DNA from 2 places in the Peptostreptococcus equinus genome. Region 2 is predicted to be linked to the other one. Evidence: a T-box and tRNA genes for the amino acid it is inferred to sense, from the RefSeq annotation. Region 2 holds a T-box; the other holds one or more tRNA genes.

Region 1 (15,239 bases), 830 kb from region 2:
GCGAACTCAGGACATCCTGGTTTACCTTTAGGAGCAGCGCCAGCAGCCTATGAATTGTGGGCCAACCATATGAACCACAATCCAAAAAATCCTAACTGGGAAAATAGAGATAGATTTATTTTATCTGCAGGTCATGGCTCAGCTTTAATATATTCTCTACTTCATATGTTTGGATATGAAGGTGTAACTATCGAAGAATTAAAGAAATTTAGACAGTTTGGATCTTTGACTCCAGGGCATCCAGAGTATCGTCACACTAAAGGGATAGAAGCAACTACAGGTCCTCTAGGTGCTGGTGTATCTACAGCAGTTGGTATGGCTATAGCAGAAGCTCACCTTGCAGAAGTATTTAATAAGGAAAACTATCCAGTAGTTGACCATTATACATTTGCAATGACAGGAGATGGTTGCCTGATGGAAGGTGTATCTTATGAAGCATTATCTTTAGCAGGTACTTTAAAGCTAGACAAATTTATAATACTTTATGATTCAAATAATATTACAATAGAAGGAGATACTGATTTTGCATTTACTGAAGATGTAGAAGCAAGATTCAAGGCCTTTGGATATCAGGTAATAGTAGTAAAAGATGGAAATGATTTAGAGGCAATTTCTAAGGCTATTGAAGAAGCTAAGGCCGAAAAAAATAAACCATCTATAATAATAAATAAAACACAAATAGGATTTGGTTGTCCAGCTAAGGTAGGTAAGGCGAGTGCTCATGGTGAACCTCTAGGCGCTGAAAATGTACAAGCTTTTAGAGAATGCTTAGGATGGGAAAGTCAAAATGAATTTGAAATTTCTGATGATATATATAATCACTATAGTGAATTGGCTGAAAATGGCATTCAAAAAGAAAATGAGTGGAATGAAATGTTTGCAGCATATACAAAAGAATATCCTGAAATGAAAAAATTATGGGATGAATATTTTGCTGATGTAGATATGTCTAAAATAATGGATTCTAAAGAATATTGGGAATTTGAAAATAAGTCTATGGCTACAAGAGCGACATCAGGAACGATTATAAATAAATTAAAAGATTTGTATCCAAACTTAGTGGGAGGATCTGCAGACCTTGCACCTTCAAATAAATCAGAAATGAAAGATGCAGGATTCTTCTCTCCACAGAATAGAGGAGGAAGAAACATACACTTCGGAGTAAGAGAAATGGGTATGACAGCAATAACAAGTGGTATATATCTACATGGTGGATTAAAGCCATTCTGTGCTACATTCTTTGTATTCAGTGATTTTATGAAACCGATGATAAGATTAGCTGCATTAATGGGATTACCAGTGACATATGTATTAACTCATGACAGTATAGGTGTAGGCGAAGACGGGCCAACTCATGAACCAGTAGAACAATTAGCTATGTTAAGATCAATACCTAATATAAATGTATTTAGGCCAGCAGATTATACAGAAACTGCTGTAGCTTGGGCTACTGCTATGCAGTCAAAGGATAGACCAACAGCATTAGTACTTACTAGACAAAATTTACCACAGTTAAAGGGATCTTCTCAAGATGCCTTTAAGGGAGCGTACATACTAGAAGAAGCTTCTAATAAAGAAAATATTGATTTAATAATAATGGCTTCTGGATCAGAAGTTGAACTTGCTGTAGGTGCAAAGGAAGAACTAGAAAAAGCCGGTAAATCAGTAAGAGTAGTATCAGTTCCTTGTATAGATTTATTTGAAGATCAGGATTGTGCATACAAAGAAGAAATATTACCATCAAGTGTGAGAACTAGACTGGCAGTTGAAGCTGGGGAACCAATGCCTTGGTATAAGTATGTTGGATTCGAAGGCGATGTAGTAGGAATGACTACATTTGGAGCATCAGCACCTGCTGAAGAACTATTTAAGCACTTTGGATTTACAGTAGAGAACGTAGTTAACAAAGCTAAGGCTTTATTAAAGTAATTACTATTATTTTACAAATAACAAAAAATATATTAAATTATTACGTTATTTTTATAAATAGTGTAATAATGATTAGAGAAAAATAAAAAATATTTTATAAAAAATTATGGGTCATTTATTATTAATTATAAACTTGACCCATTTTTTTGTATTTTTTTTCAATAAGGTTAAAATAAAAAAACCTTAAATTTCAATATATACAAGTGAAGTTGGAAAAATAATGAAAAAAAAATAAAAAAACTTTTCAAAAAGTGTTGACGGCTATATATGATTATGATAATATAATACTTGTCCTTGTGAGGGACGGAAAAATGAAAGAAAATGTGGTTATTATAGCAAAGAGGATACACCTGTTCCCATACCGAACACAGAAGTTAAGCTCTTTAGCGCTGAAGGTACTTGGTGGGAAGCTGCCTGGGAGAATAGGACGTAGCCACGTTATTCCAAGGTAGCTCAATGGTGGAGCAACCGGCTGTTAACCGGTAGGCTGTGGGTTCGAGCCCCACCCTTGGAGCTTTCACACTTGGCTCCTTGGTCAAGCGGTTAAGACACCGCCCTTTCACGGCGGTAACAGGGGTTCGATTCCCCTAGGAGTCATATGGGAGTATAGCTCAGCTGGGAGAGTATCTGCCTTACAAGCAGGGGGTCACAGGTTCGAGCCCTGTTACTCCCACCATATTAAGCTGGTGTGGCTCAACGGTAGAGCAGCTGACTTGTAATCAGCAGGTTGTAGGTTCGATTCCTATCACCAGCTCCACTAAAAGAATATTTTTATCATGGTCTATTAGCTCAGTCGGTAGAGCACTTGACTTTTAATCAAGGTGTCCCGCGTTCGAATCGCGGATAGATCATTTCTACGGAGAGGTGTCCGAGTGGTTTAAGGAGCTGGTCTTGAAAACCAGTGATGTCGTAAGGCACCGTGGGTTCGAATCCCACCCTCTCCGCCATTTTTAATTTTGGAGAAGTACTCAAGAGGCTCAAGAGGATCCCCTGCTAAGGGATTAGGCTGGATTAAACCGGTGCGAGGGTTCGAATCCCTCCTTCTCCGCCATTAGGACGAGGTGTAGCGCAGTTTGGTAGCGCACGTGGTTTGGGACCATGGGGCCGGGGGTTCGAGTCCCTTCACCTCGACCATTTTTTTGCCTAACGAGGACCATTAGCTCAGTTGGTTAGAGCGCCCGGCTCATAACCGGTAGGTCTGGGGTTCGAGTCCCTGATGGTCCACCATTTGAACTTTTAATAAATGGAATGAACTTTGAAAATTGAACAGCAGGTTAATTCAATAAGCTTTAAATAGCAAATTGATTAATCGTTTAAACTTGATAAGACAATAGTTTTTCAAGATTTAAACCACAAACAAACCAAGCCAGATATTTTAGAGATAACAATAGTCTGAGCGCAGAACAAATTTTTTATGAGAGTTTGATCCTGGCTCAGGATGAACGCTGGCGGCGTGCCTAACACATGCAAGTCGAGCGCGACTTATTGATGCTTGCATCTTTAAGTTGAGCGGCGGACGGGTGAGTAACGCGTGGGTAACCTGCCCTATACACATGGATAACATACTGAAAAGTTTACTAATACATGATAATGTACATTTATGGCATCGTAGATGTATCAAAGTGTTAGCGGTATAGGATGGACCCGCGTCTGATTAGCTAGTTGGTGAGATAACAGCCCACCAAGGCAACGATCAGTAGCCGACCTGAGAGGGTGATCGGCCACATTGGAACTGAGACACGGTCCAAACTCCTACGGGAGGCAGCAGTGGGGAATATTGCACAATGGGCGAAAGCCTGATGCAGCAACGCCGCGTGAACGATGAAGGTCTTCGGATCGTAAAGTTCTGTTGCAGGGGAAGATAATGACGGTACCCTGTGAGGAAGCCCCGGCTAACTACGTGCCAGCAGCCGCGGTAATACGTAGGGGGCTAGCGTTATCCGGATTTACTGGGCGTAAAGGGTGCGTAGGTGGTCTTTCAAGTCAGTGGTTAAAGCCTACGGCTCAACCGTAGTCAGCCTCTGAAACTGGAAGACTTGAGTGCAGGAGAGGAAAGTGGAATTCCCAGTGTAGCGGTGAAATGCGTAGATATTGGGAGGAACACCAGTAGCGAAGGCGGCTTTCTGGACTGCAACTGACACTGAGGCACGAAAGCGTGGGTAGCAAACAGGATTAGATACCCTGGTAGTCCACGCCGTAAACGATGAGTACTAGGTGTCGGGGGTTACCCCCCTCGGTGCCGCAGCTAACGCATTAAGTACTCCGCCTGGGGAGTACGCACGCAAGTGTGAAACTCAAAGGAATTGACGGGGACCCGCACAAGTAGCGGAGCATGTGGTTTAATTCGAAGCAACGCGAAGAACCTTACCTAAGCTTGACATCCTTTAGACCGGTGTTTAATCACACCTTCCCTTCGGGGCTAAAGTGACAGGTGGTGCATGGTTGTCGTCAGCTCGTGTCGTGAGATGTTGGGTTAAGTCCCGCAACGAGCGCAACCCTTGTCTTTAGTTGCCAGCATTTAGTTGGGCACTCTAGAGAGACTGCCAGGGATAACCTGGAGGAAGGTGGGGATGACGTCAAATCATCATGCCCCTTATGCTTAGGGCTACACACGTGCTACAATGGGTGGTACAGAGGGTTGCCAAACCGTGAGGTGGAGCTAATCCCTTAAAGCCATTCTCAGTTCGGATTGTAGGCTGAAACTCGCCTACATGAAGCTGGAGTTACTAGTAATCGCAGATCAGAATGCTGCGGTGAATGCGTTCCCGGGTCTTGTACACACCGCCCGTCACACCATGGGAGTCGGAAACACCCGAAGCCGATTATCCAACCGTAAGGAGGAAATCGTCGAAGGTGGAGTCGATAACTGGGGTGAAGTCGTAACAAGGTAGCCGTATCGGAAGGTGCGGCTGGATCACCTCCTTTCTAAGGAGAATTACCTGCTGTTCAATTTTGAAGGTTCATTTAACATGAAAATTTCAAATAAAAATACTTTCAATAAGTATCATAAAGCTCGTGAAATATTTTTGACATAATTTAAGAGACGCACTTAAAAAATAGGATGGAACATACAATTAGTATGTGACTGAGTATTTTATAAGGAGTATCTTAAAGAATACAAAAAGATAAACGAGTATTGTACCTTGAAAACTGAATATATTGTGATATACAATGACATCTAATAAAATGATAGTAATCTATCCAAGAGAAAACTTGTAAAAACACCAATTATTCTTAACAAGACGTAAGTCTTAAATTTAGAAAAATCTCAATAATAACTGGTCAAGTTATTAAGGGTGTAGGGCGGATGCCTTGGCACTAGGAGCCGATGAAAGACGTGATAAGCTGCGATAAGCTTTGGGGAGTGGCACATACACTTTGATCCAAAGATTTCTGAATGAGGAAACTCACTTGAAGTAATGTTCAAGTATCCCTAGATGAATACATAGTCTATGGAGGGGAACTCAGGGAACTGAAACATCTAAGTACCTGAAGGAAGAGAAAGAAATTCGATTCCGTAAGTAGCGGCGAGCGAACGCGGAAGAGCCCAAACCAAGTTAGTTTACTAATTTGGGGTTGCGGACATGTCACAAAGGAGAGGTATTGTGAGTAGAACAGTTCTGGAAAGTTCGACCACAGAGGGTAATAGTCCCGTAAACAAAGCAAGAAGACTCCGACATGATCCAGAGTACCACGAGACACGTGAAACCTTGTGGGAAGCAGGTGGGACCATCCACCAAGGCTAAATACTACCTAGTGACCGATAGTGAATAGTACCGTGAGGGAAAGGTGAAAAGAACCCCGGGAGGGGAGTGAAATAGAACCTGAAACCCTACACTTACAATCTGTGGGAGCGCATTATTCGCGTGACCGCGTACTTTTTGTAGAACGGGCCAACGAGTTACGTTATGTGGCAAGGTTAAGCACTTCAGGTGTGTAGCCGTAGCGAAAGCGAGTCTTAACTGGGCGAATTAGTTACATGACGTAGACCCGAAACCGGGCGACCTACCCATGAGCAGGATGAAACGAAAGTAAAATTTCGCGGAGGTCCGAACCCACGTACGTTGAAAAGTGCGGGGATGACTTGTGGGTAGCGGTGAAATTCCAATCGAGCTCGGAGATAGCTGGTTCTCCTCGAAATAGCTTTAGGGCTAGCCTTGAATGTAGAGATGTGGAGGTAGAGCACTGAATGTCCTAGGGGGTATTGCACTTACCGAAGACTATCAAACTCCGAATGCCATAATCTTTTATTCAGGAGTCAGACTGTGGGTGATAAGGTTCATAGTCGAAAGGGAAAGAGCCCAGACCGTCAGCTAAGGTCCCAAAATGTATGTTAAGTGGTAAAGGATGTGGGATTGCATAGACAACCAGGATGTTGGCTTAGAAGCAGCCATTCATTTAAAGAGTGCGTAATAGCTCACTGGTCGAGTGATCCTGCGCCGAAGATTTCCGGGGCTAAAACATACTACCGAAGCTACGGCATCAAATATGATGGGTAGAGGAGCTTCCCATGCAGGATGAAGCAGTACCGTAAGGAGCTGTGGACAGTATGGGAGAGAGAATGTTGGCATGAGTAGCGAGATGAGGGTGAGAATCCCTCAGGCTGTAAACCCAAGGTTTCCAGGGGAAGGTTCGTCCTCCCTGGGTTAGTCGGGACCTAAGCTCAGGCCGAAAGGCGTAGGCGATGGATAACAGGTTGATATTCCTGTACTACCGATAATCGTTTGAGAGATGGGATGACACAGTAGGATAAGCTGAGCACACTGTTGGTTATGTGTGTCTAAGTATTGAGGCAGATCAAATAGGCAAATCCGTTTGATTAATGCTAGGATACGAATGGGAGCGAAACTAAGTAGCGAAGCAGCTGATTTCACACTGTCGAGAAAAGTCTCTATCGAGATTAAAGGTACCCGTACCGCAAACCGACACAGGTGGGTGAGGAGAGTATCCTAAGGCCAGCGAGAGAACTGTTGTTAAGGAACTCGGCAAAATGACCCCGTAACTTAGGGATAAGGGGTGCCCCAGAAATGGGGCCGCAGAGAATTGGCCCAAGCGACTGTTTACCAAAAACATAGGTTTCTGCTAAGTCGCAAGACGATGTATAGGAGCTGACGCCTGCCCGGTGCTGGAAGGTTAAGGGGATCTGTTAGAGCAATCGAAGCAGTGATCTTAAGCCCCAGTAAACGGCGGCCGTAACTATAACGGTCCTAAGGTAGCGAAATTCCTTGTCGGGTAAGTTCCGACCCGCACGAAAGGCGTAACGATTTGGGCACTGTCTCAACAACAGACTCGGTGAAATTGTAATCCCGGTGAAGATGCCGGGTACCTGCGACAGGACGGAAAGACCCCATGGAGCTTTACTGTAGCTTGACATTGGGTTTCGATACTACATGTACAGGATAGGTGGGAGACTATGAAATCAGGGCGTCAGTTTTGATGGAGTCACCCTTGGGATACCACCCTTGTAGTATTGGGACTCTAACCATAGGCCATGAATCTGGTCTTGGGACACTGTCTGGTGGGCAGTTTGACTGGGGCGGTCGCCTCCCAAAAGGTAACGGAGGCGCTCAAAGGTTCCCTCAGTACGGTCGGAAATCGTACGAAGAGTGTAAAGGCAAAAGGGAGCTTGATTGCAAGACATACAGGTCGAGCAAGGTAGAAATACGGACTTAGTGATCCGGTGGTTCTGAATGGAAGGGCCATCGCTCAACGGATAAAAGCTACCCTGGGGATAACAGGCTTATCTCCCCCAAGAGTCCACATCGACGGGGAGGTTTGGCACCTCGATGTCGGCTCATCACATCCTGGGGCTGTAGTTGGTCCCAAGGGTTGGGCTGTTCGCCCATTAAAGTGGTACGCGAGCTGGGTTCAGAACGTCGTGAGACAGTTCGGTCCCTATCCGTCGCAGGCGTAGGAAATTTGAGAAGATCTGTCCTTAGTACGAGAGGACCGGGATGGACATACCTCTGGTGTACCAGTTGTTCTGCCAAGGGCATAGCTGGGTAGCTATGTATGGAAAGGATAAGCGCTGAAAGCATCTAAGCGCGAAGCCAACTTCAAGATAAGATTTCCCACCGCAAGGTTAAGATCCCAGGAAGACTACCTGGTTGATAGGTCAGAGGTGTAAGTGCAGCAATGTATGTAGCTTACTGATACTAATAGATCGAGGACTTGACCAAAAAAGATGACATAATACATAATATATTCAGTTTTGAAGGTACAAACAATATCGCGGAGTGGAGCAGTTGGCAGCTCGTCGGGCTCATAACCCGAAGGTCGGAGGTTCGAGTCCTTCCTCCGCAACCAGATTTATTCTGGCTCCTTGGTCAAGCGGTTAAGACACCGCCCTTTCACGGCGGTAACAGGGGTTCGATTCCCCTAGGAGTCATTTTTTTTTATATTTTATATGCGGGTGTAGCTCAATGGTAGAGTTCTGGCCTTCCAAGCCAGCTGTGAGGGTTCGATCCCCTTCACCCGCTCCATTTTCTGTATGTGGGAGTATAGCTCAGCTGGGAGAGCATCTGCCTTACAAGCAGGGGGTCACAGGTTCGAGCCCTGTTACTCCCACCATAAGAAAGAAATTAATGCGGCCTGGTAGTTCAGTTGGTTAGAATGCCAGCCTGTCACGCTGGAGGTCGAGGGTTCGAGCCCCTTCCAGGTCGCCATTTTTATATGCGGGAATAGTTCAGTGGTAGAGCGCGACCTTGCCAAGGTCGAAGTCGCGAGTTCGAATCTCGTTTCCCGCTCCAAAATATTTATTATCATGGGTGCATAGCTCAGCTGGATAGAGCAACGCCCTTCTAAGGCGTGTGTCCGGGGTTCGAATCCCTGTGCGCTCATTAAGACTACTTATAAAGGTAGTCTTTTTTTTGTATTTTTCTTTATTAATTTTTTAAAATTTTTTAAGATTTATAAATTGATATAGACTATTACCCATCTCTTATATGTGGTAAAATAAAATGTAGAATTATTTTTTGGGAAATTCATTAATTAAAACGAAAAAATTTTATTTCGAAAAAGTAATCTTAGTAAAATCTAGGAGGTCTTCAATGTTAGCAATTAACTTGATTATAAACAATATAACTCAAATCCTGACAAAAATAAGTATAAATGATGTAGTTGATATATTGATAATATCCTATATTTTTTATCAAATGTTAAAATTTATTAAAGATACAAGAGCAGAACAATTATTAAAAGGTGTAATATTTTTGCTCATAGCTACTCAATTAAGTGGATTGTTTAAATTACATACTTTGTACTGGGTGTTAGTAAAAATACTAGAAGTTGGATTTATATTGCCGTTTATAATATTCCAACCAGAGCTTAGAGCAGGTTTAGAACATATAGGTAGAAATACAAGTATAGTTAGAATTGGCAAAAATTCTGATGTTGAAAATGATAAAATAATAGAAGATTTAGTAGAAGAAATTTTAGAGAGCACTTATGACCTTGCCTCAAAGAAGATAGGAGCTCTACTGGTATTAGAAGGAAAGACAAAGATAAAAGAAATAGTAGAGACTGGTATAAAAATAGATGGTCAAGTAACTAAACAGTTATTAGGAAATATTTTTATTCCTAATACCCCATTACATGATGGAGCTGTAATAATAAGAGATACAAAAATAAAGTCTGCAGCTTGTTTTTTGCCATTGACTCAAAGAAAAGATTTAAGCAGTGAATTGGGAACAAGACATAGGGCAGGAATAGGTATAAGTGAAATATCAGATTGTCTTACATTGATTGTATCTGAGGAAACTGGTGGAGTATCTATAGCTAGATCAGGAAAAATATATAGAGATGTCACAAGAGAAAGACTATACAATATACTTAAAAATTTTTACAAGACAAAATCAGAGAGTAACTGGAAGTTTATTGGAGATAAGATAAAAAAATAATGTAAAAATGTAATAGGTAGAGTAGAGGTGTAATGAATGGAAAAAAAGATTAGAGATAAAGCTAATATAAAATATAAGGTTATTTCTGTTGTTGCTTCTATAGCTCTTTGGCTATATGTAATTGCTGTTGTGGATCCAGATGACAAAAAGGTCATAGAAAATGTTCCAATTACAATTACAAATGTAAGTGAAATAGAAAAAGAAAGATATGTGATTTATCCAAATAAAAATGTGACTACAAATGTCACTGTTTCTGGTAAGTTATCCGAACTGCAGAAATTAAATGCAAATAATGTACGAGTTTATGGAGAAGTGGTAAGACCAGTAGAAGGTAAGAATATTGTAAACTTGACTACCAACATTTCAAACCGGGTTTCTAGGGAATTAAAGGATAATACTTATGTAATAAATCTTGAGAAAAAACTTACAAAGAGAGTTCCAGTTAAGATAAAGCAAAATAGTATGCCTAAAGAGAATATTTATTCTATAGAACAATCATTTGATGAGGTGACAGTTAGTGGACCTAGAAGTCTTATAAATCTCGTTGATTATGTAGGAGGTAGTCTAAAACTAGGGGATAAAACGAATTCGAAAGTCAATCAAAAAGTTAAGCTATTGGCTTTTGATAAAGATGGACATCAGGTAAATGTAGATATATCAGAAAAAGAAGTAGAGGCAGAAGTAACTTTTTACATTGAAAAAAATGTACCTATAAAAATAGATTATGATGGAAGTCAATATGATGCTAAGAATCTTACCATATCACCAAGTGAAGTTACAATTAAGGGAACAAAAGATTCTATAGATCATATAAGTGAAATAAAAACACAAAATATTGATGATAGTAATATTAAGGATTTTATTGGGAAAAAAATAAAATTGCTTATACCTAATTCAATTGAGATAAAGGATTCTATAAGTGAAGTAGATCTTAATAAAAAATAATTTATTAAAAAATATTAAATTTTATAGAATTTTGTATAAAAATAAAACAAATTGAAAATATAATACTTGTTAAAAATCACTTGTGAAAAATAATATATATATAAGTAAAATTAAAATACTATTTGTATATGCTTAAAAAAATAAAATTAAATATAATATAAAATTTGCTTGCATTAAAAAAATAAGGTTATCGGTTTATTGTTAATTTTATATTTTTCTTGCAAGTTTTTTACTTTAGTAATAAAATAGTATATGAAAGAAAGATTTTTATACATTTTGTGTAATATGAAAACGTTACAACAAGAGATAGGATGTATAAATATTTTTTTTGCAAAGATAAAATAAATAATCTATTATCAAATAATAATGGGAAAAATGTTTGGAGGTATAAAATGAAGGAAGTATATAGAATACTAGCTATAAATCCAGGATCAACTTCAACTAAGATAGCTGTATATGACAATGATAAGGAAGTTTTTGAGACTACTTTACGTCATTCATCAGAGGAAATTGCTCAGTTTAAACAAATATCAGATCAATTTAACTTTAGAAAAGAAGTTATAGAAAATGAAATAAAATCTGCCAATATCGAACTATCAAGTTTAGATTGTGTAGTAGGTAGAGGTGGTTTATTGAAGCCTATAAAGGGCGGAACTTATAGTGTAACTGAAAATATGTTAGAAGACTTAAGGGTAGGTGTATCTGGACAGCATGCATCGAATTTAGGCGGTATAATAGCTAACGAATTTTCAAAGGAACTTAATATACCTGCTTATATAGTAGATCCTGTTGTTGTTGATGAAATGGAAGAAATAGCAAGAATATCAGGTATGGCTAATATAGAAAGAAAGAGTATTTTTCATGCACTTAACCAAAAGGCTATAGCAAGAAGATACGCTGAAGAAATTGGTAAAAAATATACTGATCTTAACTTAATAGTTGCACATATGGGTGGAGGAGTTTCTGTAGGAGCTCACAAGGCTGGATGTGTAGTGGATGTAGCTAACGCTCTTGATGGAGAAGGACCATTCTCACCTGAAAGAAGTGGTGGAGTGCCAATAGGTCAGTTGGTAGAAATGTGCTATAGTGGAAAATATACAATTTATGATATTAAGAAGCTTATAACAGGTGCTGGTGGACTTGTATCGTATTTAAATACAAATGATGCTAGAGATGTTGAAGCTATGATAGAAAAAGGAGATAAGAAGGCTGAATTAGTATATTCAGCAATGGCTTATCAAATAGCTAAAGAAATAGGAGCTTGTGCTTCGGTATTATCAGGAAAGGTTGATGCAGTATTATTAACAGGTGGTATAGCTTATTCTAAATCATTTACAAAGATGATAGAAGAAAGAGTATCATTTATAGGAAATGTAAAGGTATATCCTGGTGAAGATGAAATGATAGCGCTTACTCTTGGTGCACTAAGAGTATTAAAGGGAGAAGAAGAAGCTCAAAGTTACGATGCACAGTAATTTAACTAAATTTCTATATGGTATGTGTTTTGCATACCATATAGATTTAAATAGTACTGAGTAACTAGGAATGGAGAAAGAAATGGAAAAGACTAAGAGAATAAGAATAATAACTGGTCACTATGGTAGTGGTAAGAGCGAATTTACTGCGAATTATGCATTAAAGCTTAGAAAAGAAATAGAAGGTAAATTTGCTGTAACTGACCTAGATGTGGTAAACGTTTATTTCAGATCAAGAGGTTTAAAAGATATGTTTGAAGAAAATGGTATACACATGATTTCTAGTTCAGTTGATGCTCCTACACTTGATATTCCAGCATTATCTGCTGAAATTCACACTCCATTACTAAATGATGACTACAACAATATAATAGATTTAGGTGGTGACAAAGTAGGAGCCACAGTTATAGCTCGTTATAGAGATATGATAAAAGATGATGACTACGATATGTTTTTCGTGGTTAATGCAAACAGAGAAAAGACACAGACTGCTGAAGAAGTTATGAAATATATTGACGAAATTGAGGAAGCTTCAAAATTGAAGATAACTGGATTAATCAATAATACTCATATGCTAAAAGCAACAACTATTGAAGACTTAGAAAGAGGCCAAGAAGTATGCCGTCAGGTATCTAAAGAGAGAAATTTGCCTATTAGGTACGTTTCTTGTTTGGAATCTTTAGTTAAGGACATCCCAGCTGATTTTGAAGGTGAAATTATACCTATCAAATTGATGCTAAGAGAAGGATGGATGATGTAGCTGTGTTTTTTATATATTAAACTATTTAGACTAATTTTTATTTTAAGGAGGCAACACAATGGCTAAAGGTAGAGTATCTTTTGATCAAAAGTACTGTAAGGGTTGTGGACTTTGCGTTTCTGTATGTCCAAAAGGAATAATTGAGCTTGACCTATCAAAGGTTAACTCAAAGGGATATAACCCAGCACATGTTGAAAAAATGGAAGAATGTATCGGATGCGCAAGCTGCGCTATGATGTGTCCTGATGCAGTAATTACTGTAGAAAGAGATTAATTTTAGGGGGGATTATTAATGGCTAAGATACTAATGAAAGGTAACGAAGCATTCGGTAAGGCTGCTATAACAGCAGGATGTAGACATTTCTTCGGTTACCCAATAACTCCACAAAGTGAGTTACCAGAATATTTATCAAGAGAATTACCAGCAATAGGAGGAACTTTTGTTCAGGCTGAATCTGAAGTAGCTGCTATAAACATGGTTTATGGTGCAGGTGGATGTGGTGCTAGAGTACTAACTTCTTCATCTTCTCCAGGACTAGCATTAAAGCAAGAAGGTATAACTTATTGTGCAGGTGCTGAAGTACCATGTGTTATATTAAACGTAGTGAGAGGTGGCCCTGGTCTAGGATCAATACAACCTTCTCAATCTGACTACTTTATGTGTACAAGAGGTGGTGGTGATGGAGACTACAGAACTCCAGTTTACGCTCCATCAAGTGTACAAGAAGCATGTGATATGATTCAGGATGCTTTTGATGTTGCTGAAGTATATAGAACTCCTGTCCTAGTATTACTAGATGGTATGATAGGACAGATGATGGAACCAGTTGATTTTGATAGACCAAGAAAGCAGAGAGAAATTCCTGCTAAGGATTGGGCTACAACTGGAACAAAGGGAGAAAGAAAACCAAACATAATAAACTCTCTATACTTATCTCCTGAAATTCTTGAAGAACATAACTATCATTTAGGTAGAAAATATGATCTTATAGAAAAAGAAGAAGTTCAGGTTGAAATGGATAGAACTGAAGACGCAGAATTAGTATTCGTTGCTTATGGAACAATGGCAAGGGTTGTTAAGAACTGTGTTGAAGATCTACGTGAAGAAGGATACAAGGTTGGTCTAATAAGACCTAAGACTGTATGGCCTTATCCATACCACGCATTTGATGAAATCCCAGCTTGCAAGGATTTATTCGTAATCGAAATGTCAATGGGGCAGATGGTGGAAGATGTTAAGTTAGGCTCAAACGGAAGACATAACGTACACTTCTATGGTAGACCAGGTGGAATGGTTCCAGAACCAAAGGAAATAGTAAGAAGAGCAAAAGAAATTATGGGAGGTGTTAAGTAATGGCTGTAATTTTCGAAAGAACTAAAGGTTTAACTGATGCACAGACACATTACTGTCCAGGATGTACTCATGGTATTATCCATAGACTAGTTGCAGAAGTTTTAGAAGAAATGGATCAGTGCGGAAATGCAGTAGGAGTTGCTCCTGTTGGATGTTCAGTACTTGCATATAATTATTTTAATTGCGACATGCATGAAGCTGCTCATGGTAGAGCACCAGCATGTGCTACAGGTATAAAGAGAGTTTTACCAGATCATACTGTATTTACATATCAGGGAGATGGTGACTTAGCTTCAATTGGTACTGCTGAAATAGTTCATGCAGCTAATAGAGGTGAAAAAATAACAGTTATATTCGTTAACAACACTACTTACGGTATGACAGGTGGACAGATGGCTCCTACTACACTAATAGGTGAAAAAGGAACTACATGTCAGGGTGGTAGAGATCCTGAGCTTCATGGTTACCCAATCAGAATAGCTGAAATGATATCTACTTTAACTGGTGCTGTATATGTAGAAAGAGTAAGAGTAGATACTCCTGCAGAAGTTAGAAAGGCTAAAAAATGTATTAGAAAAGCTTTCGAAGTTCAGAAAGCAGGTCTTGGATTCTCAATGGTAGAAGTGCTTTCTACTTGTCCAACAAACTGGGGTAAAACTGCACCAGACGCTTTACAGTGGTTAAGAGACAATATGGTTCCTTATTTCCCAGTTCAGAATTTTAGAGACGTTGATATTGAAGCTGCTAAGGAGGAAAAATAATAATGAGTACATCTAGAGTTATTTGTGCCGGATTCGGTGGTCAGGGTGTTATGTCTATGGGTCAGTTAATGACTTATGCTGGAATGATTGAAAATAAGGAAGTTTCTTGGTTACCTT
Region 2 (15,239 bases):
ATGTATTTTTAGTATTAGCCGCATTATTACTAGGTGGAATGTATGGTGGATTGGCTGGTGCAATAGGTATGACTCTTGCAGATTTGATGGATCCAGTCTATATATTAGTGGCACCAAAAACTTTTATTTTAAAATTAATAATAGGATTAATAATTGGTGCAGTGGCTCATAAAAAAGCTCATATAAATGAACATATAGATAAAAAATATGTGTTTAAATGGTCACTAATAGCTTCAATATTAGGTATGACATTTAACGTTTTTGCTGACCCTATAGTAGGATATTTCTATAAAATATATATATTAGGTCAACCAGCAGACATAGCTTCAATTTTAGCTAAATTGAGCGCTGGAGTAACTTTTTTTAACGCCATTACCACAATTATAATAGCTATGGTTATTTACAGTGTATTAAGACCAATACTAATCAAATCCAATCTATTATTAGACTTTAAAAGAAATACAAATAATTAATAAAATATCATAAATATAAAAATAACTGAGAGTTAACTCTCAGTTATTTTTATATGCTTCTATTCTATTAGTTATGAATATAATAATAAATAATAGAAAATATATTAATGTATTATTTATTAACTCTTTGATATTTAATTCTCTTATAACTTCGACATTATTATATACTGCAATCTCTAAAACTGTCGGTATAGTCAAAAATAAAAATAAATTAAGTACTGATAGTACCATGTTAAACATAGCTATAAATTTTATGTATTTATTTTTTACATAATACACTAAAAAATAACTGATTATGGATAGTAGAGAATAAATAGTAATTGCATTTTTCATATTATCAGCTCTTATACTCTTATAAATCAAAAATAATATTGGCATAAATACAAAAATTTTTAAGAGTATTGAAACAATTTTTCTCTGATTAATTTTTTTTCCAAAAAGTTCATTTATTTTATAAATAGTATTCATTCTACAGTCACCACCATTTTTACAGTTATTTATTATCTATCCATTTAGCATATTTATCTTATATATTATAATTTTTCGCTAAATACATTAATAGTATAACATTTTCGTTAAATAAGTTCTATAATATAGTTACGATAATTATAAACAAATTTTATCAATGTTTTTGATAATCTTGACAATATAATATAGAAAAAAGTTATAAATATTAATTGTCAAAATCTATCTTCACTCAAAAAGATAAAAATAGAGAATCTATATAATTTTATTGTCCTTTTTTAAATAAATGATAAAAGCGCCATTTAATGGCGCTTTTATCATTTATTTTATAGTACTTCTACTTCTACATTTTCTCTGTCAGAAATTTGCTTTTGGATTTTTTCTAAGAACTCTTCTATCTTCATTTCTCCTAATTCACCTTCATCTCTTGATCTAACAGAAATATTTCCACTTTCGCTTTCCTTTTCTCCAACAACTATCATATATGGTATTTTTTCTAGCTGAGCTTCTCTAATCTTGTATCCAACTTTTTCAGTTCTGTCATCAAGTTCTACTCTAATACCAGCATCAAATAGTTCTTCATTTACTTTATTTGCAAATTCGGCATATTTATCAGATACTGATATTACCTTTACCTGACAAGGTGCAAGCCATACAGGGAATTTACCTGCATAGTTTTCTATTAATATACCTGTAAATCTTTCAATTGAACCAAAGCAAGTTCTATGTAACATTACCGGTCTATGTTTTTCTCCATCCTTGCCTACATATGTAGCATCAAATCTTTGTGGTAGCTGCATATCTAACTGAACTGTTCCACACTGCCAAGTTCTACCTATACAATCTCTTAGATGGAAGTCTATCTTAGGTCCATAGAATGCACCATCACCTTCATTAAGTATATATTCTACACCCATCTCTTCAAGAGCACCTCTTAAACCATCTTCAGCTATTGACCATTCTTCATCTGTTCCCATAGAGTCTTCTGGTCTTGTAGATAATTCTATATGATAGTTAAATCCAAACTTCTTATATACTCTATCAAATAGTTTTATAACACCAATTATTTCTTCCCTTATCTGCTCTGGTAAACAATAAATATGAGCATCATCTTGTGTAAAGGCTCTAACTCTCATAAGACCATGTAATGCTCCAGAAAGTTCATGTCTATGTACTCTACCTCTTTCAGCAACTCTCATAGGAAAATCTCTATAAGAATGTAAAGAAGATTTGTAATGAATTAATGATCCTGGACAGTTCATTGGCTTGATCGCATAATCTTCGTCATCTATTTTTAAAGTATACATATTTTCTTTATAATGGAACCAATGCCCTGAAGTCTCCCATAACTTTCTATTTAATATTAAAGGAGTTTCTATTTCTACGTAATGAGCTTTTCTATGTTCTTCTTCCCAATATTTCATTAATGCAGCTTTTAATGCTGTACCTCTTGGTAGGAATAGTGGAAATCCGGGTCCTTCATCAGGAATCATAAATAAAGCTAATTCTTTTCCTAATTTTCTATGGTCTCTCTTCTTAGCTTCTTCCATCATCTTTAAATAATCATCTAAGTCTTTCTTCTTTTCGAATGAAGTACCATAAACTCTTTGAAGCATTTTATTATTTTCATCACCTCTCCAATAGGCACCTGCTATTGATTGAAGTTTGAAAGCTTTTATTTTCTTTGTTGATTGAAGATGTGGTCCACTACATAAATCAACAAATTCACCCTGTCTATACATTGATATCACTTCACCATCTGGAAGGTCTTTAATCATTTCTACTTTATAGTCTTCTCCAATTTCTTCCATCATGTTGATAGCTTCTTCCCTTGAAACTTCAAATCCTTCTATATCTAAATCTTCTTTAACTATCTTTTTCATTTCAGCTTCTATTTTTTCTAAATCTTCTGGAACTAATCTATAATCTAAATCAAAATCATAGTAAAATCCATTTTCTATTGCTGGACCGATAGCTATTTTCGCTTCTGGATATAGTCTTTTTAGCGCTTGTGCGAATATATGTGCACTTGTGTGTCTAAATACTTCCTTACCTTCAGCATCATCGAATTTATAGAAACTTACTTTACAGTCTTTTTCTACTTTTTCATTTAGTGATGCCATCTTGCCATCAATTGATCCAACTAATACACTTCTAGCAAATCCATCACTTATTCCTTTAGCTATATCTAAAAGTGATGATCCTTTTTCAACTTCCACTATATTTCCGTCTTTTAATTCAATCTTTAACATAATAACCTCCGACATTTTTAAATTCTTTATTTTTAAAAAAACCATATTTACCCGTCATCTTCTGAATATACATAATTTCCGGACAATTAATTAATTCAGTCAATTTATGTAAATAAAAAACTCGTCTCCAAATATAAAATTTGGGACGAGTGTGTTCGCGGTTCCACCCAAGTTGGTACAAAAATAGTACCCTCTCGAAGACTTTAAGGCAGTCAACCGAGTCTTTTCACATATGCTACTGGACTCTGCTCAAAGGTAGTTTTCAAATAAGTCTGTCTAGTCGAACTTTCAGCCGGTGATTCAACTTCTCTGTAGATGATATTTATTTTACTTTTCCTTTTTCATCGCATTTATATGATATTTAAAATATTAACATATACTTTTTTATTTTTCAAGTCATTTTTAGAATATTTTATTTATTTTTTATTAATAATCAAAATATTAATAAAATTAAATTTATAACAAGTATTTCCACTTCAAATATCTACAATAATTTAATTTTATATAAATACTGTTATTAATCCCTGTACTATACCAATTATAAATCCCAACAGTAATCCTAAATTTTCTATATGAGTCAATTCTTTCTTAGATAAATTTATTATCATATTTTCAAGTTCAATCAAGTCTAGTTCATTTATTTTTTCTTCCACCATCTTGGCTATATCTATTCTAGATTTAGCTTTATCTTTAGCTAATTCCATCAAACTATCTAAACCTCTATCAAGTTCACTTTCTACTATTTCATCTATTGATGAGAATATCATAGGTTTAAACATAGATGGTATAAATGATATTTTTTCGTTTATTATAACTTGAAGTCTAGCTTTAGCATATTCTTTTAATCTGTCTTTATCATCTTCCACTATTAAATTTTCAATAATAGCATCATAATCTACTAACTCTTCTCCTACGGCTTTACCTATATTATATGCAATTTCTGATTTTCTCTTAGGTATTAAACCCACTATTTCATATCCTATAATTGGTATTCTTATTGGATTTAGTGGTTTAAAAAGCATTTTCACTGCTATTACATTAGTACTATATCCAATTATTCCCCCTACTACAGCTAGTAATAATATTCTTATAATTATTTCTTTTCCCATTATTTCCTCCATTTATAAAATTCACTTACAATAATATTATATTTATCTTTATTAAATCTAAATATTTAGATTTAATACTATTATTTTTTATTGCTACTAAAAAACTATACAAGATCCGTAGTCTCTCAGTTTCCCCTCACTTAAACAAACAATTTTCTTATTCCTATATTCTATAAATTTTCTTATACTTTGACCATCTGGATGTAAATCTATATTGCCAAAAAAACATATAGTTTCATCTCCTAGTTTTCCGGATGCACCGCCAATAAAACCATAGTCCATATCAAATAAATCAATATGCCCAGCTTGAATTAATAATACATCTAGCCCTTCTTCTATAACATTTTTATATATACCCTTATCAGATGTTATTAAAGATTTTTGATCAACTTGGCATATTGAACAGTTCGCATAACCTTGATTAATATCTATAAGTTTAGTTCCATTCTTTTTTAGCTGTTCTAATACTATTTTATCAGTACACTCAATGTTTGCAATTGCGTATTCACCCATATAAGAAACATTATAGGCAACATCTTTAGGATAATTTTTAGATAAACGTGTAGAACCACACTCAATTTTTTGGCCTTTCAAAATTATACTGTAATATTCATATGATTCAGGGCTAGCAATAAATATTTTACCATCAAAAAATAGGCATATATCGACATGAGATTCTATAGCACTATAGAGATACTCATGCTTATATGATTCAATCACATTGTATCCTATTGATGACAAATTACTTTTTATTTCTTTGCTAATTCTTCTATCGACTATTATATTTTTCAAAATAGTACCTCTACTTCTTATAAATATAAATTATTTATTTACTAGTTCATATAATTTTTTACCAAGACTATCCCATGATAAACTACTTATATTAATACTAGTATTTCTATTTCTTTTTCTATAATCAATAGCCTTATCCAAGGCTTTTGAAATATCTTCTATAAACTGAGGTATATAATCTTCTTTTGGTTGAGATACATTTATCATTTCCGGTAATTTTACAAAATTCAACAAGTCATTCGATACTATATCTTTACCTAGCCATCCTCTCATCCCCTCTATATCACTACATATGACATAGTTTCCACAAGCCATTGCTTCTAATATTACCAGTGGCAAGCCTTCATAGTACGAAGGTAGTACAAATATATCAGAACAATTTAATATTGTTGCCATTTTTTCTTGACTTACTCTTCCTGTAAATTTTACACAGTACTTACAAGTAGATGCCATTTCAAGTATTGTTCTATATTCATTTTCATCACTTGCCTGTCCCATAAAAACAACTTCTATATCGTCTTTTTCATATTTTAGTAAATTTAACGCTCTAATAAATTCTCTTAGCCCCTTACTAAAAGCAATCTTTCCTGCATAAGCTATTTTAATTACTTTTCTTTTATATATTTTACTTTTAATATTTTCATTTATATTAAATATTTTTTTATTATATCCACTTCCCAATACTTCTACTTTTTCTCTATTTTCAATAGCAAATATCTCTATAATATCTTCTTTTTGTGCATCGTGTAAAGCAAATATAATATCAATTTTAGGTATCATTTCAAGAATGTACTCTTTCATAAAAATATTTGTTTTCAATTGTCTTAAACACGTTCCATGGCAAATAGCACATACTTTTATATTTTTATACTTTTTTTCTATAATTTCTACGCAAATAGAACTTGTATAATATAGATGATGACATATTATTAAATCAGGTTTGAAACTATTAATTTTTTTTATTAATACCTCTTCAAAAACAGATTTTATTGCCATCGCCTGGTAATTAGTAATATCTCTGTACCTAGTGCTTGGATAAGGCATATTGTCACTCATTCCAGGAACATTAAAATCAAGTTTACCAGTATTATATACAACTGCTTCAACACTAACATTTTTATTAAATTTATTTCTTATTTTTTCTATGTCATCATATTTATCAATACCTACAATCATAGCTTGCTCACTGGATAAGTTTCCCATAGCATCAATTATTCCAGTCATATATACACCACTGCCTGTATAATCTGGCTTTTGAGCACTAATGTGCAAAATTCTCATAAAATATCCCCTCATTTAACTATTCGTTTATTCATTTATTTTTTCTATATTTATACAAAGACAAGTGCAATCATCCTTATCTTTAAATCTAGGTATTCTCCTAATTCTATCTTTATCATCTTCAAAATTTCTTATTTGATTTATCATAATATCAATACCATATTTGAAAGTTTCGTCTATTAATAAATCTTCTTCAATTAATCTATACTTGTCTGAATATGAGTAATATCCATCACTTGCTATCATTATTCTAATATCTTTTTCTATATCAATAATTCCGTACTTTGCCTTATCAATTGCTTTTTCATCAAAGCTTAATATCCAATAACCATCATCACAATTATTCTTCATTCTATTTTCAATAATCTGCTCTGATAAAATACTTAGACTTTCACTAAGATCAATACTATAAAAATCTTCCATATCTAGCATCGCATTAAATATATTATTGTCCAACTTACTCACACTATCATCATGTATTATTTGTACTTTGCATCCATCATCAATGTATAGTCTACAATCACCTAATATAAAATATTCCAATTTTTCGTCATTAACTCTTATTATAGTTATTGAGGCAGATGGAAAATCTATTTTTTCTACTTTTTTCCCTACACAAAATTTTTGGTAATCATCATCTACTTTTTTTATACCCTTATACATAATATCTTTTAAATTTATGTCTTTAAAAGAATTGTCGTTCAAATATTTATCCCACCAGTTAGTATACCAATGTGCATCACTTATATCATCACTTAAATTTCTTTTATTTAATCCTGTAGCACCATCCAATACCCAAAAAGTATTTTCTTTATATCCACAGGCGTCTTCATTTATTTTACCTACTCCTATTTCACTTTTAAATTCAACCTTATCTACTTTAACTGACATATTTTTATCCTCATAATTATATTATTTATCTAAAAATTCCTAACTAATAGAATCTCTTTATAATATCTTATTTATTATAAAATATATAACTCAAGTTATTTTAACATTAAAATAAGGAAGATACAATCATTAAGATCGTATCTTCCTTCTATCTATAGAGAGGAATAATGTGCTAATTAATCTTTATCAATCTACATAGTTCATCGGAAAATTCGCTGGTACTTGCATTCCCACCTAAATCTCTTGTCAAAACTTTTCCCTCTTCAAAAATTTTTTGTAACGCTAATTCTATTTTATTTGCCGCATTATATTCTCCAATATATTTTAACATCATTACAGCTGACTGAATAATAGCAGTAGGATTAGCAATATTTTTTCCAGCAATCTCTGGCGCACTACCATGAACCGCTTCAAAAACTGCATATTCTTGCCCAATGTTTGCACTAGGTATCATGCCTAATCCTCCAACAAGTCCTGCACCTAAATCTGACAATATATCACCATAAAGATTAGGCATAACTAGTACATCAAACTTTTCAGGATTAAGCACTAAATTCATGGCTGTGGCATCAACTATCATATTATCTCTATATACAGAATCATTTTTATCCATATCAATATAGATACCATTTTTATCACATACTTCATTAAAAATATCCAAAAATAATCCATCAGATATTTTCATTATATTAGCTTTATGAACACCAGTTAACCTTTTATAAGAATTATTCTTTGTATAATCACAAGCAAATTTCACTATTTTTTCGCAGGCTGGTCTAGTTATTATTTTTATAGTTTCTCCTGCATAATCTCCTATCTTGTGCTCAATTCCAGCATATAATCCTTCTGTATTTTCTCTAATAATTGTGAAATCTAAATCGCTATATTTACTCTTTACGCCCTTAAAACTTTTTATAGGTCTTACATTTGCATACAAATTTAATTCTTTTCTAAGAGCCACATTTACACTCCTGAACCCTTTACCTACTGGTGTAGTAACAGGACCTTTAATTGCAATTTTATTTTTCCTAATGCTATCTATTACATACTCTGGCAATGGTGTACCATATTTTTCAAGGACTTTTTCACCAGCTACTACCTCTTCCCATTCTATTTGAACTCCTGTAGAGGCCACTACTTTTTTCATAGCCTTTGTTACTTCTAGACCTATTCCATCTCCCGGTATCAAAGTAATATTATACATATAAAACCTCCTTAGAGTTTTTTATCTTGATTGAATTCAGTTTTCCACCTGCTAAAAGCATATTTATTTCATTGTCATTGAATCCAGTTTTGACAAAAAAACTTGTTCCTCTATTAATATTGTTTACAAGTATTCTATCTGCTTTTATTCCACTTTTCACATCAGTAATAACTAACTCATCCATCTTATTAATTAAGTCATAATCTTTTTCATTTTCAAATACTAATGGTATTATTCCGCTATTTATTAGATTCGCTCTGTGAATTCTTGCAAAAGATTTAGCTATTACAGTCTTTATACCTAAATATAATGGAGCTAATGCAGCATGTTCTCTAGAAGATCCTTGACCATAGTTATCTCCACCAACTATAAAACCACCAGAGTTTGCCATACATCTATCAGCAAATTTGTCATCTATAGTACTGAAACAGAAAGTTGACAAATGAGGTATATTACTTCTAAAAGGTAATAATTTAGCATTTGAAGGCATAATATGATCGGTCGTGATATTATCACCTGTCTTAATAATTACTTTTCCTTGTATATTTTTTGCTAAAATCGTATTTAAAGGGAATGGTTTTATATTAGGTCCTCTAACAACTTCAACATTTTCTGATTCTTCACTAGGTTCAATTATCATTGAATCATCAATCAAGAAATTTTCTCTATAAATTCCTTCAAAATCAACTTTAAAATCTATATCTCTAGGATCTCTTAAATATCCATATATTGCACTGACTGCTGCAACTTCTGGACTAGTTAAATAAACACTAGCAGAGTTTGTTCCACTTCTTCCGAAAAAATTTCTATTAAATGTTCTTAAAGATATTCCATCCGTTCCTGGAGATTGTCCCATACCTATGCATGGCCCGCATGAATTTTCTAAAATTCTTGCACCAGATGCAATTATATCAGCCAAAGCCCCATTTCTTGCTATCATTTCCATAACTTGCCTTGATCCAGGAGCGATTACTAAACTCACATTTTGAGCTACTTTTCTTCCTTTTAATATTCTTGAAACTTTCATCAAATCTTCATATGAAGAGTTTGTACAACTACCTATAGCAACCTGATCTATTTTTATTGGTCCTATTTCCTTACATGTTTTTATATTATCTGGACTATGAGGTGCTGCTACCATCGGTTCAAGCTTGTCTAAGTCTATTTTTATTATTTCGTCATAAACAGCATCATCATCTGCCAATAGCTCTGACCAATCATCTAATCTATCTTGAGCCTTGAAAAATTCTTTTGTTTTATTGTCAGAAGGGAAAATTGAAGTTGTAGCACCTAATTCTGCTCCCATATTAGTTATGGTAGCTCTTTGTGGAACTGATAAACTTTCAACTCCTATTCCTCCATATTCATATACTCTCCCTACACCACCTTTGACAGTCTCTCTTTTTAAAACTTCTAATATTATATCTTTTGAAGCAACCATAGGGTTAAGTTTTCCAATTAATTCTACTTTTGTTACACGTGGTATATTTATTGAATATGGCTCTCCTGCCATAGCAAGTGCTACATCTAATCCACCGGCTCCTATAGCCAACATTCCTACGCCACCAGCAGTAGGTGTGTGACTATCAGATCCTAATAGTGTATCTCCAGGCACAGAAAATCTTTCTAAATTTACCTGATGACATATACCATTACCTGGCTTAGAAAAATATATACCATATTTTTTAGCTACGGTTTCTATATATTTATGATCATCTGCATTTTCAAATCCCTGTTGTAACATATTATGATCTACATAGGCAACAGATTTTTTTGTCTTTACTTTATCTATATTCATGGCTTCAAGTTGCAAATATGCCATAGTACCAGTTGAATCCTGTGTAAGTGTTCTATCTATTTTAATAGTAGCTGGACTACCAGCTACCAATTCTCCCTCTACTAGATGTTTTTCTAATATTTTATATACTATATTTTTTCCCATACAATTACCTCTCTCTATAAATTTCTTAGCTATTTAAACTTCTATATATATAAGCCAACTCCTTATCAAATAACGATCTTTTTAATTTTACTGAAAGACTTCTCACTTCATCAAGTATTCTTGTAGCTTGTTCATCAGTCAATTTTACATCATATTCCATAAATTTATTAATGATGGCAGCCTTTCCTGAATGCTTGCCTATTACTATCTGTCTTTCTAGCCCAACTTCTGCTGGGTCAAAAGCTTCATAGTTCCTTGGATTTTTTATAGCACCATCTGCATGTATACCTGATTCATGCCTAAACATATTACTTCCTACTATTGCTTTCCATGCAGGTAATTCTCTGCCAGATGCATTTGATACATATTCAGATAATTCTTTAAATCTTCTAGTATCAATTTTTGATTCATACTTTAATACATGTATCAAAGACATAAGTACTTCTTCTAGAGCTGCATTGCCAGCTCTTTCCCCAAGACCATTTACTGTTACACCTACATAATTCGCACCACCCAATATACCTCCAATGGCATTAGCAGTTGCCATACCGAAGTCATTGTGTGTATGCATTTCTATATCAAAATTTGTAGCTTTATAAATTTTTTCTATTTTATTTCTAATTGTAAATGGATCCATTACTCCTACTGTATCACAAAATCTAAATCTATCAGCACCAGCCTGTTTAGCACATTCTATAAATTCTATAAGGAAATCATCATCTGCTCTTGAAGCATCTTCACCATTTACAGATACATATAATCCATTTTTCTTTGCATATTCTGTAGTCTTAACCATTTGTTCTAAGACCCAATCTCTTGAAGTCTTTAATTTGTTTTCTATATGAATATCTGATACCGATATTGATATTGCCACTGCATCGACACCACAATCTATACTCTGCTCAACATCGCCAATTACAGCACGATTCCAAGCCATTATACTAGGTTTTAGGTTTTTCTTTACAATTTGTTTTATAGTTTCTTTTTCATCTCCACCCATTGTAGGTATACCAACTTCCAACTGGTTAATGCCAAGATCACTCAACATTTCAGCTATCATAATTTTCTCACTATTGGCAAAAACCACACCTGCTGTCTGCTCTCCGTCTCTTAAAGTAGTATCAACAAATTTTAATTCTTTGCCATTTATTTTATCAGTAACACACATAATTATAACCCTCCATTTTTGCAAAATTAAAATATAATCTTTCATCTATGATTAAATTATATTATATACTTCATTTATTTTCAAGTGAATTTTTATTGAATTTTGCAAGTTTAATATTTTAAATTTCATTTCTAAAGTATTTTATAGTTTTTATAATATATATTAGCGTTTTTTTGAATAAAATAAATTTTATTAAGTCATTATTTGTTATTTTTCTGAAAATTCCTATTAAAATAAATTCTGAATATTATTATAGCTTTTATATTCAATATGGATTACCTATTAATAATATACCTAATTTACTTATTTTAATTACAAATTAAATCTATTTATTCTCTTATAAAGAATATATATAAAACACCATAATTGCTAAATATTAACTTACTATGATATAATGTATATCTATATGTTAATAGGAGGATATATGCATTTTTCAAATTTAAAAATAGATAATAACATTATTAATGCCCTAAGCAAAAATGGTATTAAAGAACCCACTCAAATACAATCAGAAACTATGTACCCAATACTTAATTTAAACAATATTATAGCCAAGTCAAATACTGGTTCTGGTAAAACACTTGCATTTGTAATACCTATTTTAAATCTTATATTAAATGATAAAATAGAAACAAGTCTAATACTGGCTCCAACTAGAGAAATAACTATACAAATAAGCCAAGTCATTGAAAGTCTTGTTAATGTTATTACAAATATAGATAAACATCCTATTAATTACATTGCTATATATGGTGGTAAAGATATAAAATCCCAAATAAAAAAACTAAATAGCAACAAAATAAATATTATAATAGCAACTCCAGGAAGATTACTTGACCACATACAAAGAAAAACTATCAAACTAGATATGATAGATACTCTAGTAATTGATGAGGCTGATCAGATGCTTCTTATGGGATTTAAAAACGAAATAGATTCAATCTTTAACAAAATAAATACCTATAAAAATCTTTTACTTTTTTCAGCAACTATAAATTCAAGCGTAAAAAAATTAGCATATAGATATGCAGAAAATTTTATAGAAATAGATACTAGCAAAGAAAATATACCTAACAAAATAGAGCAAGAATTTATAATCTCAACAGACAGGTCAAAATTTGATGATTTATGCAAACAAATAGAAAAAGATTCACCATTTTTAGCTATTATTTTTTGTAGGACTAAGGCTAGAGTTGATAATTTAGATATAAAGTTAGGACAAAAAGGATATAGTTGTTGTAAGATACATAGTGATATTAGCCAATCTAAAAGAGAAAGAATTATAAAAGATTTTAAAAATATGAAATTTCAATTCCTAATCTCAACAGATTTAGCGTCAAGAGGTCTAGATATACAAGGCCTAAGTCATATATATAACTATGATTTCCCTGAACTTGCACAGGATTATATACATAGAATCGGTAGAACTGGAAGAGTAAATAAAGATGGAAAATCTCGTTCCTTTATTACAGAAAAAAACATGCTTGTTTATGAAGAAGTTAAAAAAATATTGGAATAAATTTAATAAAAACAAAAAGGAGCATATGCTCCTTTTTGTTTTTTAACTTTTATATTATTAAGCTTCTGCTTTCCACAATCCATGTAGATTACAATATTCATAAGCACATATAGCCTTATCATCTTCTGCAAGTACAAATTCTGCTTCTGGCTTACCATCATGCGGTAAATCTACTCTCTGAACTGTTTTTTCAGTTACTAGATATATAAATGAAATATGGTGTTTTTCTTCCATTGGATGTGGTACACTACCAACCTTAACTACTACTTTGTTTCCACTAACTTCTATAACTGGAACATGCTTTTCTCCAGCTGCATCAGTAGTATTTGGTTCTATAAGCTTCATTTCTTCACCACAACATGAAACTTGACATCCTTCTTCAGGAACAACTACTTCAATTATAAAATCCTTATCTGAACATGAATAAAACTTTAAATCTTTAGCCATAAAATTACCTCCTATTAAACTATTAATTAAATTATATTTTTTCTATCTTTTTAGTACATTCTACACAAATTCCTTTTAAAAGAATCTGTGCAGAATTTACTTTAAATCCTAATTTTTCAAGACCCTTATCTGCATAAGCGACCAAATCCTTATCAATATCGAAAATTTGCCCGCAATCTTCACAAATAAAATGATTATGTTCATCTGTGTTGCAATCGAATCTAACAGGATCCCCTGGTATACTAAGTTTTGTAATTAATCCATTATCTGCTAATTGAGTTAAATTTCTATAAACCGTACCCAAGCTCAAATTAGGATTATCTTTTCTCAACTTATCATATACCATATCAGCTGTAGGGTGATTATTATTATTTTTAACTTCGTTTAATATCATTTCTCTTTGCTTTGAAAACCTCACCACTACCACCTACTTTGCTAAATATTATATTATTTCCAGTTTTCAGCCTTCACTTCGAAATACGCTTGTGGATGCTTACATACAGGACATAACTTTGGAGCACTCTTAGATACGTGAATATGTCCACAATTCATACACTTCCAAACTACTACTTCATCTTTCTCAAAAATCTTACCATCTTTTAAATTCTGAAGTAAAGTTCTATATCTTTCTTCATGTGTTTTTTCTATAGCTGCTACACCATCAAATAGTCTAGCAATTTCCTTAAATCCTTCTTCTTTTGCATCATTAGAGAATCTAACATACATATCAGACCACTCGTATAATTCACCTTCTGCAGCATCTAATAAATTTTCTTCAGTTGTTGGTATTTCTCCTCCATGAAGAGCCTTAAACCATAGCTTAGCATGTTCCTTTTCATTTTCTGCTGTTTCTAAGAATATATTAGATATCTGATTATACCCTTCCTTCTTAGCCTGAGAAGCATAGTAAGTATATTTATTTCTTGCCATTGATTCTCCTGCAAAACCATCTAAAAGGTTCTTTTCTGTTTTTGTTCCCTTAAGTTCCTGTGTCATTTTTTTACCTCCAAAATTTAATTTTATTTTCCAATAGTAGTAACTATTATCACTTACAAGTATATATTACTACTATTCATAAACAAAGTCAACCGTTATTTATCATTATTTTAAATTTATATTTTAAATTATATAAAAAATAATATTATCTAACTTTAACATATTTATTTGATACCCTTATCACTAATTATCAATCAAATTTAAAGTAGGAAAAAGTATTTTTTATAAAAAAAAGGAATGAATAAGTTATTCATTCCTTTTTAACATATATCTAAGCTTTTATTCTGGTACTATGAACTAAATTTAATATAATTTTATAATTGTTGCAATTACTCGATTCTATTTTAAATATTCCATTATAAAAAGTAGTTAATTTTGCGTAGGTAATGCAAAAATGCGCCAATATTGCGCCAAAACAATATTGTTATTGACTATATACTAGTAATAGTATTAATATATTGGTATAGTGGCTTATCCATTATTACGACTTTTTTTAATCCTATTTATAAAAAATAGAAGGTCTGGTGTAATCCAAGCCTTCTATTTTTTATTAACATATTTACTTATGCTTATTAATTTCTGACTTAGCATTGTCAGCTACTTCTTCAGCTTTTTTCCCAGCTTCATTTAACAATTCTTTTGCTTTTCCAGTAGCTTTATCTACAGCACCTTCAGCTTTTAACTTATTGTCGCCAGTAGC

Evidence for each region. A T-box is a leader RNA that pairs with one kind of tRNA and senses whether it is charged. The one in region 2 lies ahead of thrS (threonine--tRNA ligase), so its partner is inferred to be a tRNA-Thr.
Region 1: it encodes a tRNA-Thr, which carries the amino acid that the T-box ahead of thrS (threonine--tRNA ligase) is inferred to sense. The anticodon was not compared.

What each region holds. Positions count from the first base shown of each region.
Region 1 covers NZ_CP114052.1:1,770,718-1,785,956, reverse strand. The annotation lists gene tkt (transketolase) at 1-1,929, shown strand, start outside; rRNA gene rrf (5S ribosomal RNA) at 2,252-2,368, shown strand; tRNA gene O0R46_RS08930 (tRNA-Asn) at 2,372-2,443, shown strand; tRNA gene O0R46_RS08925 (tRNA-Glu) at 2,455-2,526, shown strand; tRNA gene O0R46_RS08920 (tRNA-Val) at 2,530-2,605, shown strand; tRNA gene O0R46_RS08915 (tRNA-Thr) at 2,612-2,686, shown strand; tRNA gene O0R46_RS08910 (tRNA-Lys) at 2,708-2,780, shown strand; tRNA gene O0R46_RS08905 (tRNA-Ser) at 2,788-2,876, shown strand; tRNA gene O0R46_RS08900 (tRNA-Ser) at 2,888-2,980, shown strand; tRNA gene O0R46_RS08895 (tRNA-Pro) at 2,987-3,063, shown strand; tRNA gene O0R46_RS08890 (tRNA-Ile) at 3,080-3,156, shown strand; rRNA gene O0R46_RS08885 (16S ribosomal RNA) at 3,340-4,854, shown strand; rRNA gene O0R46_RS08880 (23S ribosomal RNA) at 5,210-8,108, shown strand; tRNA gene O0R46_RS08875 (tRNA-Met) at 8,160-8,235, shown strand; tRNA gene O0R46_RS08870 (tRNA-Glu) at 8,246-8,317, shown strand; tRNA gene O0R46_RS08865 (tRNA-Gly) at 8,338-8,411, shown strand; tRNA gene O0R46_RS08860 (tRNA-Val) at 8,424-8,499, shown strand; tRNA gene O0R46_RS08855 (tRNA-Asp) at 8,518-8,594, shown strand; tRNA gene O0R46_RS08850 (tRNA-Gly) at 8,604-8,678, shown strand; tRNA gene O0R46_RS08845 (tRNA-Arg) at 8,695-8,768, shown strand; gene cdaA (diadenylate cyclase CdaA) at 8,979-9,827, shown strand; gene O0R46_RS08835 (CdaR family protein) at 9,864-10,772, shown strand; gene buk (butyrate kinase) at 11,165-12,247, shown strand; gene O0R46_RS08825 (ATP-binding protein) at 12,330-13,007, shown strand; gene O0R46_RS08820 (4Fe-4S dicluster domain-containing protein) at 13,066-13,281, shown strand; gene O0R46_RS08815 (3-methyl-2-oxobutanoate dehydrogenase subunit VorB) at 13,300-14,361, shown strand; gene O0R46_RS08810 (thiamine pyrophosphate-dependent enzyme) at 14,361-15,122, shown strand; gene O0R46_RS08805 (2-oxoacid:acceptor oxidoreductase family protein) at 15,125-15,239, shown strand, end outside.
Region 2 covers NZ_CP114052.1:608,790-624,028, reverse strand. The annotation lists gene O0R46_RS03290 (ECF transporter S component) at 1-473, shown strand, start outside; gene O0R46_RS03285 (hypothetical protein) at 513-941, opposite strand; gene thrS (threonine--tRNA ligase) at 1,265-3,190, opposite strand; T-box leader at 3,329-3,544, opposite strand; gene O0R46_RS03275 (DUF445 domain-containing protein) at 3,691-4,299, opposite strand; gene O0R46_RS03270 (DUF6873 family GME fold protein) at 4,396-5,091, opposite strand; gene O0R46_RS03265 (glycosyltransferase family 4 protein) at 5,122-6,372, opposite strand; gene O0R46_RS03260 (protein phosphatase 2C domain-containing protein) at 6,400-7,263, opposite strand; gene O0R46_RS03255 (isocitrate/isopropylmalate dehydrogenase family protein) at 7,436-8,467, opposite strand; gene O0R46_RS03250 (aconitate hydratase) at 8,460-10,409, opposite strand; gene nifV (homocitrate synthase) at 10,435-11,577, opposite strand; gene O0R46_RS03240 (DEAD/DEAH box helicase) at 12,002-13,096, shown strand; gene O0R46_RS03235 (desulfoferrodoxin family protein) at 13,154-13,543, opposite strand; gene O0R46_RS03230 (Fur family transcriptional regulator) at 13,575-13,961, opposite strand; gene rbr (rubrerythrin) at 13,991-14,539, opposite strand; gene O0R46_RS03220 (CsbD family protein) at 15,099-15,239, opposite strand, start outside.